Kineosporia sp. NBRC 101731: one gene and its partners. The protein of the gene in region 3 interacts with the protein of the main gene of each other region in a pairwise test. Links are inferred from orthologs where the notes say so. Each region holds a gene or a part of one and is shown on either strand. Other genes may lie near its edges.

The links.
Region 1: the proteins of rlmB (region 3) and tsaE interact in binary tests that used the Escherichia coli proteins (3 or more experiments, as listed by UniProt). The link is inferred for Kineosporia sp. NBRC 101731 from one-to-one orthologs.
Region 2: the proteins of rlmB (region 3) and QSK05_RS05390 interact in binary tests that used the Escherichia coli proteins (3 or more experiments, as listed by UniProt). The link is inferred for Kineosporia sp. NBRC 101731 from one-to-one orthologs.

Annotation. Positions count from the first base shown.
Region 1 is NZ_BSTC01000001.1:1,216,464-1,220,758, forward strand. What follows is about bases 156-2,986. They hold tsaE (tRNA (adenosine(37)-N6)-threonylcarbamoyltransferase complex ATPase subunit type 1 TsaE), read left to right. Parts: upstream 156-1,237; coding sequence 1,238-1,735; downstream 1,736-2,986. Other genes in these bases: QSK05_RS05400 (alpha/beta fold hydrolase), read left to right, coding at 156-1,190; tsaB (tRNA (adenosine(37)-N6)-threonylcarbamoyltransferase complex dimerization subunit type 1 TsaB), read left to right, coding at 1,775-2,467; rimI (ribosomal protein S18-alanine N-acetyltransferase), read left to right, coding at 2,464-2,928; tsaD (tRNA (adenosine(37)-N6)-threonylcarbamoyltransferase complex transferase subunit TsaD), read left to right, coding at 2,939-2,986. Also shown: more of QSK05_RS05400, read left to right, coding at 1-155; more of tsaD, read left to right, coding at 2,987-3,985; QSK05_RS05425 (THUMP-like domain-containing protein), read right to left, coding at 4,038-4,295. UniProt on the Escherichia coli protein: Required for the formation of a threonylcarbamoyl group on adenosine at position 37 (t(6)A37) in tRNAs that read codons beginning with adenine.
Region 2 is NZ_BSTC01000001.1:1,211,678-1,216,037, forward strand. Bases 1,263-4,178 are described here. They hold QSK05_RS05390 (NAD(P)H-hydrate epimerase), read left to right. Parts: upstream 1,263-1,897; coding sequence 1,898-3,460; downstream 3,461-4,178. Other genes in these bases: glmS (glutamine--fructose-6-phosphate transaminase (isomerizing)), read left to right, coding at 1,263-1,774; alr (alanine racemase), read left to right, coding at 3,496-4,178. Also shown: more of glmS, read left to right, coding at 1-1,262; more of alr, read left to right, coding at 4,179-4,360. UniProt on the Escherichia coli protein: Bifunctional enzyme that catalyzes the epimerization of the S- and R-forms of NAD(P)HX and the dehydration of the S-form of NAD(P)HX at the expense of ADP, which is converted to AMP.
Region 3 is NZ_BSTC01000001.1:979,315-983,778, reverse strand. What follows is about bases 654-3,653. They hold rlmB (23S rRNA (guanosine(2251)-2'-O)-methyltransferase RlmB), read right to left. Parts: upstream 2,649-3,653; coding sequence 1,659-2,648; downstream 654-1,658. Other genes in these bases: cysS (cysteine--tRNA ligase), read right to left, coding at 2,638-3,653; QSK05_RS04285 (DUF4032 domain-containing protein), read left to right, coding at 654-1,591. Also shown: QSK05_RS04290 (ABC transporter ATP-binding protein), read left to right, coding at 1-243; more of QSK05_RS04285, read left to right, coding at 332-653; more of cysS, read right to left, coding at 3,654-4,065; ispF (2-C-methyl-D-erythritol 2,4-cyclodiphosphate synthase), read right to left, coding at 4,098-4,464. UniProt on the Escherichia coli protein: Specifically methylates the ribose of guanosine 2251 in 23S rRNA.

The DNA of each region.
Region 1 (4,295 bases), 240 kb from region 3 along the record:
CGGCCCATACCAGGAATACCAGGAACACCGTTCTCGCCTTCGGCGTGGGCCTGGTCGCGACCGGCGTCGGTGCGGTGCTCGGCCTGGCCGCCGAGCGCGCCGCGATGTCCCGGCGCAAGCTGCTGGGTGATCCCGGGGCAGCTGCGACGGACGGCCGCGGTGGCCCGGAACTTGGCTCGCTGCAAGGTAGGTCGCACGTAGTGACGAGTGGCGGGGCGTCTCTGCACGTCGAGGTCGACGAGCCGGAGGAATCACCGCCCCTCACTGTCGTCCTCACTCACGGGTACTCGCTCAGTCTGGATGCCTGGCACTACCAGCGGCTGGCGTTGCGCGGGCACTACCGGCTGGTGCTCTGGGACCAGCGGGGTCACGGGCGCTCGGGCGCCGGGGAGGACGGTTCCTCGACGATCGACCAGATCGGACGCGACCTGGCCGCGGTCATCGACGAGGTGGCCCCGCAGGGTCCCCTGGTGCTGCTCGGGCACTCGATGGGGGGCATGACCGTGATGGCGCTCGCCGAGCAGCGTCCCGAGCTGTTCGCCGAGCGCGTGGTGGGCGTCGGGCTGTTCTGTACCAGCGCGGGGGGCCTGGGTCCGCTCGACCTCGGCCTGTCCGGCGTGGGCCGGGCGATGATGTCCCTGGCCCCGGCCGCGGCCCGTCTGCTGGCCAGCCGGCCGTCTCTGGTCGCTCACGGTCGACGGATCGGCAGTGACCTGGAAAGTCTTCTGGTGCGCCGGTACTCGTTCGCCTCGCCGGTTCCCCAGGAACTGGTGCGGTTCTCGGCGGGCCTGATCGCGCAGACCCGGATGGAGGTCATCTCCGACTTCCTGCCCGGTCTGGGCAGCCACGACAAGCGGGTCGCACTGGCCGTGCTCGACGGCCACGCCCTGCTGGTGATGGCGGGGGAGGACGACCTGCTGATCCCGCGCGCCCACAGCGACGACATCGTGGCGAGCCTGCCCGACGCCGAGTACGTGGTGGTGCGGCAGGCCGGTCATCTGCTGCCGCTGGAGCACCCGGATCTGGTCAACGCCTACCTGCTGGAACTGATGACGGACGCCTCCGCGGCGGTGCGCGACCGGAAGCCGAGTCGTCGGCGGGGGTGGGGACGTCGTACCGTGACCCCCGTACGGCAACCAGCCGGCGAAAGGGCTGAAGGCCGAGCCAATGACCAAGGAGGTCGCAGGTGAGTGGGGCGCACCGGGCTGATCCGGCCGGATCCGTCGGCGAGCCGGCCATGACCGTGTCGTCCGACGTGTCGTCCGCGGCCGCCATGCGCGAGCTCGGCGGACTCGTGGCCGGCCTGCTGAAACCCGGAGACCTGCTGGTCCTCACCGGTGATCTGGGCGCGGGCAAGACCACGCTGACGCAGGGCATCGGCGCGGGGCTGGAGGTGCGCGGTGACATCACCAGCCCGACCTTCGTGATCGCCCGGGTGCACCCGTCGCTCGTCGAGGGCCCGGCGCTGGTGCACGTGGACGCCTACCGCCTCGACACCCTGTCCGAGGTGGACGATCTCGACCTGGACGCCGACCTGTCCGAGTCGGTCACCGTGGTCGAGTGGGGCGAGGGCCTGGTGGAGGGGCTGGCCTCCGACCGCCTGGAGGTCCGCCTGGAACGCCCGCGCGGCGCCTCCGGCCCGGACGACCCCGAGACCGTGCACGACGAGCCCCGTACCGTGCGCCTGCGGGGCTACGGCCCCCGCTGGTCCGGCGTCGAGTTGCCCTCCCTCTAACTCCCTCTAGCTCCATCTAACGGAGAACGCGAGAACGACATGACCGACGAGCTCACCCTGGCCCTGGACACCGCGTCCGCCATGGTTTCGGTCGCCGTGCACGACGGCGCCGCCGTCGTGGCCGAGCGGTCCGGCGAGCGCAGCGGCAAGCATGCCGAGCAGCTCGCCCCCCTGATCGAGGAGGTGCTGGCCGAGGCCGGGGCGACCCGCGCCGATCTGACCGGCATCGTCACCGGAGTGGGCCCCGGCCCGTTCACCGGGCTGAGGGTCGGTCTGGTCACGGCCGCCGTGCTGGGCTACGCGCTCGATCTGCCGGTCCGGGGCGTGTGCAGCCTCGACGCGGTCGCTCTGGAAGCCGTGCAGCACGGCGCGACCGCCCCTTTCATCGCGGCCATGGACGCCCGGCGCCGCGAGGTCTACTGGGCCCGCTACGAGGTCACGAAGATCGATGGGGTGCTGGTCCCGGTACGGGAGGGGCTGCCAGAGGTCAGTGCGCCGGCCGAGCTCGAGCTGAACGCACTCCGAGCCGCAGGCCGCGGAGCCGACCTCTACCCCGACATCTTCGGCGCCCCCCTCGAAGGTCCGCCGGACCCCTCCGCCGGTGCCCTCGCGTCCTTGGCCCATCTGGATCGTGGTCAGCCGCACCCGCGCTTCCTGCTCGATCCCGAGCCGCTGTACCTGCGTCGCCCCGACGCCCAGGCCAACATCACCCGGAAGCGTGTGCTGAAGTGAGCATTCGCCTGCGGGCGATGCGCTGGTGGGACGTCGAGGCGCTGATGCCGCTGGAACGCGAGTTGTTCGGCGACACCGCGTGGACCGTGGAGATGTTCTGGTCGGAGCTCGCCCACCCCGAGACCCGTTGGTACGTGGTGGCAGAATCAGCAGAGGACGAATTGCTCGGCTACGCGGGCCTGCTGGCACCGGGCGCGGAGGCAGACGTGCAGACCGTCGCCGTCGCGCCGGCGGCCCAGGGCCGCGGCGTGGGCCGTCAGCTGCTCGACGCGATGATCGACCAGGCCCGGTCCCGGGAGGCGACCAGCCTCCTGCTGGAGGTTCGCGCCGACAACGAACAGGCCATCCGGCTCTACACCCGGCGGGGTTTCGAGCGCATCGCGATCCGCCACCGGTACTACCAGCCCGGCGACATCGACGCCTGGATCATGAGACTTCGACCTCTGAGAGCGGGTGACTAGGGTGGGTGGCGTGAGCGATGAACCTCTCGTCCTCGGCCTGGAGACCTCCTGCGACGAGACCGGGGTCGGTATCGTGCGCGGCGGCACGCTGCTGGCCGACGCGGTCGCCTCCTCGGTCGACCAGCACGCCCGCTTCGGTGGGGTGGTGCCCGAGGTCGCCAGCCGCGCGCACCTGGAGGCCATGGTGCCGACGTTGCGTCGTGCCTGCGCCGACGCCGGTGTCTCGCTGAGCGATGTCGATGCGATCGCCGTGACCTCCGGCCCGGGCCTGTCCGGCGCGCTGATGGTGGGCGTGGCCGCGGCGAAGGCCCTGGCGCTGGCCCTGGGCAAGCCGCTGTACGGCGTGAACCACCTGGCCGCGCACGTGGCGGTGGACATCCTCGAGCACGGTCCGCTGCCCGAGCCCGCCATCGCCATGCTGGTCTCCGGCGGGCACTCGTCACTGCTCTACGTGCCCGACGTCAGTTACGACGTGCAGCCCATCGGCCGCACCATCGACGACGCCGCGGGTGAGGCCTTCGACAAGGTGGCGCGTCTGCTGGGGCTGGGATTCCCGGGCGGTCCGCTGATCGACCGGGCCGCGCGCGAGGGCGACCCGGCCGCGATCCGTTTCCCCCGGGGCCTGAGCGCCGCGCACGACATGCGCGACCACCGGTTCGACTTCTCGTTCTCCGGCCTGAAAACGGCCGTGGCCCGCTGGGTCGAGCAGCGGGAGGCCGAGGGCGTCAGCGTGCCGGTCAACGACGTCTCGGCGTCGTTCCAGGAGGCCGTGGTCGACGTACTCACCCGCAAGGCGGTGCTCGCCTGTCAGGAGAACGGCGTCGAGCACCTGCTGATCGGTGGGGGAGTGGCGGCGAACTCCCGGCTGCGGGCCATGGCGCAGGAGCGCTGCGCGAAGCAGGGCATCACCCTGCGGGTGCCGAGGCCCGGCCTGTGCACCGACAACGGCGCGATGGTGGCGGCACTCGGTGCCCGCATGGTGCAGACGGGCCGCACTCCGTCAGACCTGACCCTCCCGGCCGACAGCTCGATGCCGGTCACGCTGGTGCAGGCCTGAAAACCTGATGGAAGACGTGGTGGAGCCTGCGCATGCAGGCTCCACCACGTCTTCAATTCTGTTTGTACGGCCGCACCACGATCACCGACTGCCGCCCCGCCACCCGGGTCAGCACGATGGTGGCCTCGTTCGGCCCGGCCAGCCGGAGCTGACGGCGTAGCTGCTCGGGCTCGACCGCGGTGCCGCGCTTCTTGATGGTGATCCGGCCGACGCCGCGGTCGCGCAGATAGGTGCGCAGTTGCTTGAGCTGGAAGCCGAAGACGTCGTCGACGGCGTAGACCCGGGCCAGCTGGGTGTGCTCGATGCGGTC
Region 2 (4,360 bases), 230 kb from region 3 along the record:
CTATGACTCCGCCGGGGTCGCCCTTCAGGTCGATGGCGAGCTGTGGACGGCGAAGCGGTCGGGCAAGCTCGCCCGGCTGGAAGAGGCGCTGGCGGCCACGCCGCCCCCCGCCGCGGCGACGGGTATCGGTCACACCCGGTGGGCCACCCACGGTGGGCCGACCGACGAGAACGCGCACCCGCACCTGGCCGGGAACGGTGGCCGGAATGCCGTCGCCCTGATCCACAACGGCATCATCGAGAACTTCGCCGTGCTGAAGAAGGAGCTCCTGGCCGACGGCGTGGAGTTCCTCAGCCAAACCGACACCGAGGTCGCGGCGCACCTGCTGAACGCGGCGTACGAGAGGGTCGGCGACCTGACCGAGGCCATGCGTCTGGTGTCGAACCGGCTCGAGGGCGCCTTCACGCTGCTCGCGGTGCATGCCGCCGAGCCGGGCACCGTGGTCGGCGCCCGCCGTAACTCCCCGCTGGTGGTCGGGGTCGGCGAGGGCGCGAACTACCTGGGTTCCGACGTGGCCGCCTTCATCGGGTACACCCGCGAGGCCATCGAACTGGGCCAGGACCAGATCGCGACGATCACCCCGGCCGCTGTCAGCATCATCGACTTCGAGGGCAACCCGGTCGAGGGCAAGCGCTTCCACGTGGACTGGGACGCCGCGGCCGCGGAGAAAGGCGGTTACCCGTCCTTCATGGCCAAAGAGATCATGGACCAGCCCCAGGCGGTGGCCGACACCCTGCTCGGCCGCACCGACATCGACGGCAACCTGGTGCTCGACGAGCTGCGGATCGACGAGTCCGTGCTGCGGTCGGTGGACAAGATCGTGGTGCTGGCCTGTGGCACCTCGTCGTACGCGGGCATGGTCGCCAAGTACGCCATCGAGCACTGGTGCCGGATCCCGGTCGAGGTCGAGCTGTCGCACGAGTTCCGCTACCGCGACCCGGTGGTGAACGCGCGCACCCTGGTCGTGGCGATCTCGCAGTCCGGCGAGACGATGGACACGATCATGGCGATCCGGCACGCCCGCGAGCAGGGCGCCCAGGTGGTGGCGATCTGCAACACCCACGGTTCGACCATCCCGCGCGAGTCCGACGCGGTGCTCTACACGCACGCCGGCCCGGAGATCGCCGTCGCCTCGACCAAGGCGTTCCTGGCCCAGATCACCGCCTGCTACCTGCTCGGCCTGTATCTGGCCCGGCTGCGCGGCAACAAGTTCCCGGACGAGATCCGCGAGATCCTGGGCCAGTTGCAGGCCATGCCGGACAAGATCCAGAAGGTGCTGGACGGCCTGGAGCAGGTGCGCACCATGGCTCGCTGGATGGCCGACACCCGCTCGGTGCTGTTCCTCGGCCGTCACGTCGGTTACCCGGTGGCGATGGAGGGCGCGCTCAAGCTCAAGGAGCTCGCCTACATCCATGCCGAGGGTTTCGCCGCCGGTGAGCTCAAGCACGGCCCGATCGCCCTGATCGAGCCCGGCCAGGCGGTGTTCGTGATCGTGCCCTCACCGCGCGGCCGCGACTCGCTGCACGCCAAGGTGGTCTCCAACATCCAGGAGATCAACGCCCGCGGCGCCCGCACCATCGTCATCGCCGAGGAGGGCGACACCGACGTGGTGCCCTACGCCAGCGAAGTGATCTACGTCCCGCAGACCCCGACGCTCCTGGCTCCCCTCGTCACTGTCGTGCCGCTGCAGGTGTTCGCCTGCGAGCTCGCCACGGCCAAGGGCCTGGACGTCGACCAGCCCCGGAACCTGGCGAAATCGGTCACGGTCGAGTAGCCACTGACCAGTAGCCGTTGGCCGGACGGTTGCACCGTGCGTGTGGTCGACGTGCGGTGCCCGTTCGGCCGCCGGACGCATGGGTGGGGACGCCGGACCCCCGGTAGTTGCTTAGATGAGGCCATGAGACGAGCGAACCCAAAGGCGGGACGCCATCAGAAGGGCCCGGCGGCCTATCGCGTGGAAGACCTGCGCAAGGCCGAGCAACAGGTGATGGCCTTGTTGCCGGGCGGGGCCCTGATGCAGCAGGCGGCCGCGGGTCTCGCCGTCAGCTGCGCCCGGGTGCTGCGCGAGCGTACCGGTGGCATTTCCGGCCGGCGGGCCGTGCTGCTCGTCGGGCCCGGTGACAACGGCGGCGACGCGCTCTTCGCCGGGGTCCGCCTGGAGCGCCGGGGGGTCGCCGTCACCGCTCTGCTCACCGCGGAGAAGTCCCACCCGCTGGGCAGTGCCGCGCTCGTGGCCGCCGGGGGGCGCTGCGTCGAGGTCGGCCCGGACACCGCGGTCGAGGCCTGGACCCAGCTCGAGGCCGCCGATCTGGTGGTCGACGGCCTGCTCGGCCTGGGCGGCCGCCCGGGGCTGCGGGAGCCGGCCGCCGGGCTGGTCGACCGCATCCCCGACCACGCCGTCGTCGTCGCCGTGGACCTGCCCAGTGGTGTCGACCCGGACACCGGCGCCACCCTCTCGCCGTACGTCTGGGCCGATCTCACCGTCACCTTCGGTGCGGCCAAGGCCTGCCTGCTGCTGCCGCCCGCCAGTTCCGCCGCCGGCGACCTGGAGATCATCGACATCGGCCTGGCCCCCTACCTGCCCTCCGAGCCCCTGGTGAGCCGGCTGTCCGCGGCGGACGTGGCCCGGCTGTGGCCGGTGCCCTCGCCCGGCGCGGACAAGTACCGCCGGGGTGTGCTGGGCGTCGTCGCCGGATCGGCCGGTTATCCGGGCGCCGCCGTGCTGGCAGTTGCCGGGGCGCTGCGCACCGGGGTCGGGATGGTGCGCTACGTCGGCCCGAAGGACGCCACCGCCGCGGTGCGCTCGGCCTGGCCCGAGGCGGTCTCGGGCACCGGGCGGGTGCAGGCCTGGCTGCTCGGCTCGGGGGTGGTGCCGGATGCCGCCGACCAGCAGCCCGAGGCCATCCACGAGGCCCTGCAGTCCGACCACCCGTGCCTGCTGGACGCGGGGGCGCTCGGCCTGTTCCCGGCCGAGCTACAGGCCCACCAGAATCGATCAGGCTCCGGCGACGGCACGGTGTCGACCCCGCCCGACCGCTCCGACCGCCTCCTGCTCACCCCGCACGCCGGGGAACTGGCCCGGCTGCTGAGCGACCTGGGCGAGGACACCCACCGCGAGGAGGTCGAGAACCAGCCCTACGCGTTCGCCCACCGGGCGGCCCGGCTGACCGGTGCGACCGTGCTGCTGAAGGGCTCCACCACGCTGGTGGTGCGTCCCGACGGGCACGCCCGCAGTCAGGCCGAGGCGCCCTCCTGGCTGGCGACGGCCGGTTCCGGGGACGTGCTCGCCGGGATCGCCGGGGCCCTGCTGGCCGGCGGTCTCAGCCCGTTCGACGCGGGCAGCGTGGCGGCGTTCGTCCACGGCCGGGCGGCCTCGAAGGCCTCCGGCGGCGGGCCGATCACCAGCCTCGACGTGGCCGGTCAGGTTCCCGCGACGGTGGCGGCGCTGTTGAGTCACTGAGCCCTTGGCCGCTGGAGCTGCCACAATCGACGGTTATGAACGTGTCTTCACCCGTGTCCCGGATCGAGCTGCCCGCCGGCCTGCCGTCGGCCGCGGTGGTCGATCTGGACGCGATCGCGGCCAACGTCCGGGTGCTGCGCGAGTGTGCACCGAAGGCCCAGGTGATGGCCGTGGTGAAGGCCGACGCCTACGGTCACGGACTGCTGCCCGTGGCCCGGGCGGCACTGGCCGGGGGAGCGACCTGGCTGGGCACGGCGCAGCTGTCCGAGGCCCTGGCGCTGCGGGCCGCCGGGATCACCGCGCCGACCCTGGCCTGGCTCACAGTTCCGGGTGACGCCTACGCCGAGGCGGTCAGGCAGAACGTGGACATCGGGGTCAGCGCCGGCTGGGCCCTGACCGAGATCGCCGCGGCCGCACGTGATCTGGGCACGGCGGCCCGGGTGCACCTGAAGGCCGACACCGGGCTGAACCGCAACGGCTGCACCCCCGAGGACTGGCCGCAGTTGGTCGAAGACGCCCTGAAACTCCAGGCCGAGGGCCTGCTCTCGGTGGTGGGCGTGTTCTCGCACCTGGTTTCCGGCGACACCCCGCAGGCCCCGGTCAACCGGGAGCAGATCGATGCCTTCGTCACCGCCGTCGATCTGGCCACCGCGGCCGGGGCCCGGTTCGAGGTGCGGCACCTGGCGAACTCGCCGGCCACGCTGGCCCTTCCCGACACCCACTTCGACCTGGTCCGCCCGGGCCTGGCGGTGTACGGCCTGAGCCCGTTGCCCGACCGGGCCGGCGCGGCCGACCTGGGGCTGCGCCCGGCCATGACCGTGCTCGGCCGGGTGGCGAACGTCAAGAAGGTGGCCGCCGGGCAGGGGGTCTCGTACGGCCACACCTACACGACCTCCACCG
Region 3 (4,464 bases):
GTGCGTCCGGAAGACCTCTCCCTGTCCGACCGCGGCCTTCCGGTCCAGGTCGAGCTGGTCGAGGTTCTCGGTGCCGACGCCTACCTGCACGGCACCCTGAAGAGCGAGGGCACTGACCTGCCCGTCATCGCTCGTGTCGACGGGCGTCGTCCCCCGGAGAAGGGCCAGACGGTCCACCTCCAGGCCAAGGAAGGCCACACGCACCTGTTCAACGCCGATTCGGGCGAGCGGCTCGGCGCCTGATCGCGTCACTGCTCAGTTCGACGACCGCACCGGCCGGTTTCGACCGGCCGGTGCGGGGTCGCCCGCGCACGAGCGGGGGTTTCGAGAGATGACTACTACCAGAACACTTCAGATCACTTCCGCGGCACCGGATCCGGCGTTGCTGGACCTGCCGTGGCACCTGCCTCTGGAGAACTGGCCGGCCAACCGGCTGGCCACCCTGCCCCGCGGTATTTCGCGGCACGTCGTACGTTTCGTGAACCTTTCCGGAAACGTCCTGGCCGCCAAAGAGATCACCGAGGAGTTCGCCCGGCGCGAGTACGGGCTGCTGCGCCTCCTGCGCCGCCTGGGTCTGCCCGCGGTCGAGCCGCTGGGCATCATCACCGGGCGCACCGACAAGGACGGTGAAGACCTCGACCCGGTGCTGCTGACGCGGCACCTGCAGTTCTCCCTGCCCTACCGCGCGGTGTTCTCCCAGACCATGGGCCCCGAGCCGGTCATGCGGCTGATCGACGCCCAGGCCGTGCTGATGGTGCGTCTGCACCTGAGCGGTTTCTGGTGGGGCGATGTCTCGCTCTCCAACACGCTGTTCCGGCGCGACGCGGGCGCTTTCGCCGCCTACCTGGTAGACGCGGAGACCGGCGACCTCTACGACAGCCTGTCCCGGGGCCAGCGCGAGCACGACCTCGACCTGGCCCGGACCAACATCGCCGGCGAGCTGATGGACCTCGAGGCCGGTGGCCTGCTCGACGAGGCCCTCGACCCGGTGAAGACCGCCGACGCGTTCATCGAGCGCTACCGCACGCTCTGGTCGGAACTCACGGCCAAGGAAGCGTTCGAGACGGACGAGCGCTGGCGGGTCGACGCCCGCATCCGCCGTCTCAACGACCTGGGCTTCGACGTCGGCGAGCTGAACATCAACACCGATGTCACCGGCACGTCCATCGAGATCCAGCCCAAGGTCGTGGACGCCGGTCACCACCGTCGCCGTCTGCTGCGCCTGACCGGGCTCGACGTCGAGGAGAACCAGGCCCGCCGCCTGCTCAACGACCTCGACACCTACCGGGCCGCCACCGACCGGCAGAACGTGGACGAGGATGTCATCTCGCACGAGTGGCTGGCCCGCCGGTTCGAGCCGGTGGTGCGGGCGGTCCCGGCCGACCTGCGTGGAAAACTGGCTCCGGCCGAGGTGTTCCACGAGGTACTGGAACACGGCTGGTTCATCTCCGAGAACCAGGGCCGCGACGTCGGTATCGACGAGGCGGTCGCCAGCTACATCCGTAACGTGCTGGTGCACCGGCCCGACGAGAAGGCCGTTCTCGGCGTCGACACCCAGGAGATGCCGGTCGTGATCGATCCGATCGCTTAGAGGCCCACCAAATGGAGGACGCCGTTGAGACTCGAGTCTCAACGGCGTCCTCCATTTTGTGTCTGGCTTATCCGGCCCGCAACCGCGAGACCTCATAGAGCGCAACACCCATCGCCACACTGGCGTTGAGTGACTCGGTGCCGCCGATCATCGGGATCGAGGCGATGGCGTCGCAGTTCTCCCGCACCAGACGGGAGAGCCCCTTGCCCTCGGCCCCGGCCACCAGCACGAGCGGACCGGTCGCGAGATCCAGCCCGGGCAGCGACACATCGCCGCCCGCGTCCAGACCGACCACGAAACAGCCTGCGGCCTTCAATGACTCGATCACCCGGTTGACGTTCGAGGTGCGGGCCACCGGGGTTCGCGCGGCCGCACCGGCCGAGGTCTTCCACGCGGTGGCGGTCATGCCGGCCGACCGGCGCTCGGGCACGATCACGCCGTGACCACCGAACGCGGCCACCGAACGCACCACGGCGCCGAGGTTGCGCGGGTCGGTCACACCGTCGAGAACCACCAGCAGGGGCGGCCTCCCGCTGCGGGCCGCGGCCTCGAGCAGGTCGTCCGGGTGGGAGTACTCGTACGCCGGGACCTGGAGGGCCAGGCCCTGGTGCACGGCGCCACCGGTCAGCCGGTCGAGGTCGGTGCGAGAGGCCTCCATCAGCGGAAGACCGGCATCCGCAGCCGTCTTGATGGCCTCACGCACCCGGTCGTCGCTGTCGATGCGAGCGGCCACGTAGAGCACCTTGGCCGGCACCCCGGCCCGCAGCGCCTCGACCACCGGGTTGCGCCCGGCGACCATCTCGGAGCTGCCCGCCGTCGACGAGCGCTTCTGCTGCGAACGGTTGCCACCGGTGCCGGCGGGACGCTGCTGCGAGCCCCCGGTCTTGGCGGTGGAACGGGCCCGGCGGGCGGCCGGGTGGTACTCCCGCTCCACTGCCTTGGGCGTGGGGCCCTTGCCCTCCAGGCGCTTACGGGACTGGCCACCGGTGCCGACCGTCGCGCCCTTCTTCGTACCGGGCCTACGGGTGGCCCCCTTGCGCGACGAATTACCGGCCACTACTGGCCTCCAGACTCCAACGGGCGCCTTCCGGCGTGTCCTCGACTACCACTCCGGCTGCGACGAGCCGGTCGCGGATGGCATCCGCAGTGGCGAAATCTCTTTCCTTACGGGCGGTCGCGCGGGCATCGAGCTCGGCCCGCACCAGCACGTCGAGCGCTGCGGTCCGGGCGTCGCCGGCCGCACCGCCGGTACTCCAGGCCGGGTCGAGCGGGTCCAGACCCAGCACCGCGGTCATCGCCCGCACCTCGTCCAGCGCCGTTCCGAGCGCCGCACCGTCGTTCTCGGCGAGTGCCCGGTTGCCCTCCCGCACGGTGTCGTGCAGCACGGCGACGCCCGCGGGCACGCCCAGGTCGTCGTCCAGCGCCGCCGCGAACGCCGACGGCACCTTCTCGGTCGATCCGGGTGCCCCCAGCCGCTCGGCCGCCCGGTGCACGAAATTCTCGATGCGCTCGTAGGCGGTCGTGGCGTCGGCCAGCGACTCCGGGCTGATCTCGATGTTCGACCGGTAGTGCGGCGTGGCCAGCACGTACCGCAGTACTACCGGGCGGACCGTGCGGGTCAGCTCGGCGATCGTCATGGTGTTGCCCAGCGACTTGCTCATCTTCTCGCCGGACATGGTGACCCAGGCGTTGTGCAGCCAGTAGCGGGCGAACCCGTCACCCGCCGCCCGCGACTGGGCCAGCTCGTTCTCGTGGTGCGGGAACCGCAGGTCCAGACCGCCCCCGTGGATGTCGAACTCGGCCCCCAGGTAGCGGGTGGCCATCGCCGAGCACTCCAGGTGCCAGCCCGGGCGCCCCCGCCCCCACGGCGTGGGCCAGGAGGCGGTGGTGGGCTCGCCCGGCTTGGCGCTCTTCCAGAGCGCGAAGTCGCGTGGGTCTTTCTTGCGGGTGTTGGGCGCGGTGTCGGCCGCGGCCTCCATGTCGTCGATCTTCTGCCGCGTCAGCGAGCCGTAGGCGGGGAACGAGCGCACGTCGAAGTAGACGTCGCCCGAACCGTCGGCCGCCGGGTAGGCGTGGCCGGCCGCGATCAGCCGCTCGATGAGCTCCACCATCTCGGTGATGTGGCCCGTGGCCCGCGGCTCGATCGTCGGTCGCAGCACGTTCAGCACGTCGTAGGCGTGCGTGAACTCCTGCTCGTAGAGGAAGGCGTGCGCCCACCACTCCCGGCCCGCCTCGGCCGACTTCGCGAGGATCTTGTCGTCGATGTCGGTGACGTTGCGGACGTAGCCGACCTCCAGGCCGCCGTACGTCAGCCAGCGCCGGAGCACGTCGAAGTTGACCTGGGCCCGGACATGGCCGATGTGCGGTGAGCTCTGCGGTGTGGGCCCACAGACGTAGATGCCCGCCTTGCCGGGGACGACGGGGACGAAGTCCCGTACCTGCCGGGTCGCGGAATCAAACAGTCTGAGGCTCACCTGTCAAGGTTACCGGTCTCACCCAACTGCTTTTACTGCTGCTGGACGACGAGGGCCGTCGCGACCGCCGCCACGCCCTCTCCCCGCCCGGTCAGGCCCAGTCCGTCGGTGGTCGTGGCCGAGACCGTCACCGGGGCCCCGCAGGCGTTCGAGAGCACCGCCTGGGCCTCGTCGCGGCGGGGTCCGAGCTTGGGCCGGTTACCGATCACCTGGATCGCCACGTTGCCGATCACCCAGCCCGCCTCACCCAGCCGCCGGGCGGTCTCGGCGAGCAGGGTGGTGCCCGCCGCCCCCGCCCACTCCGGCTGCGAGGTGCCGAACTGCGACCCCAGGTCGCCCAGGCCGGCGGCGGACAGCAACGCGTCGCAGGCGGCGTGAGCGGCCACATCGGCATCGGAG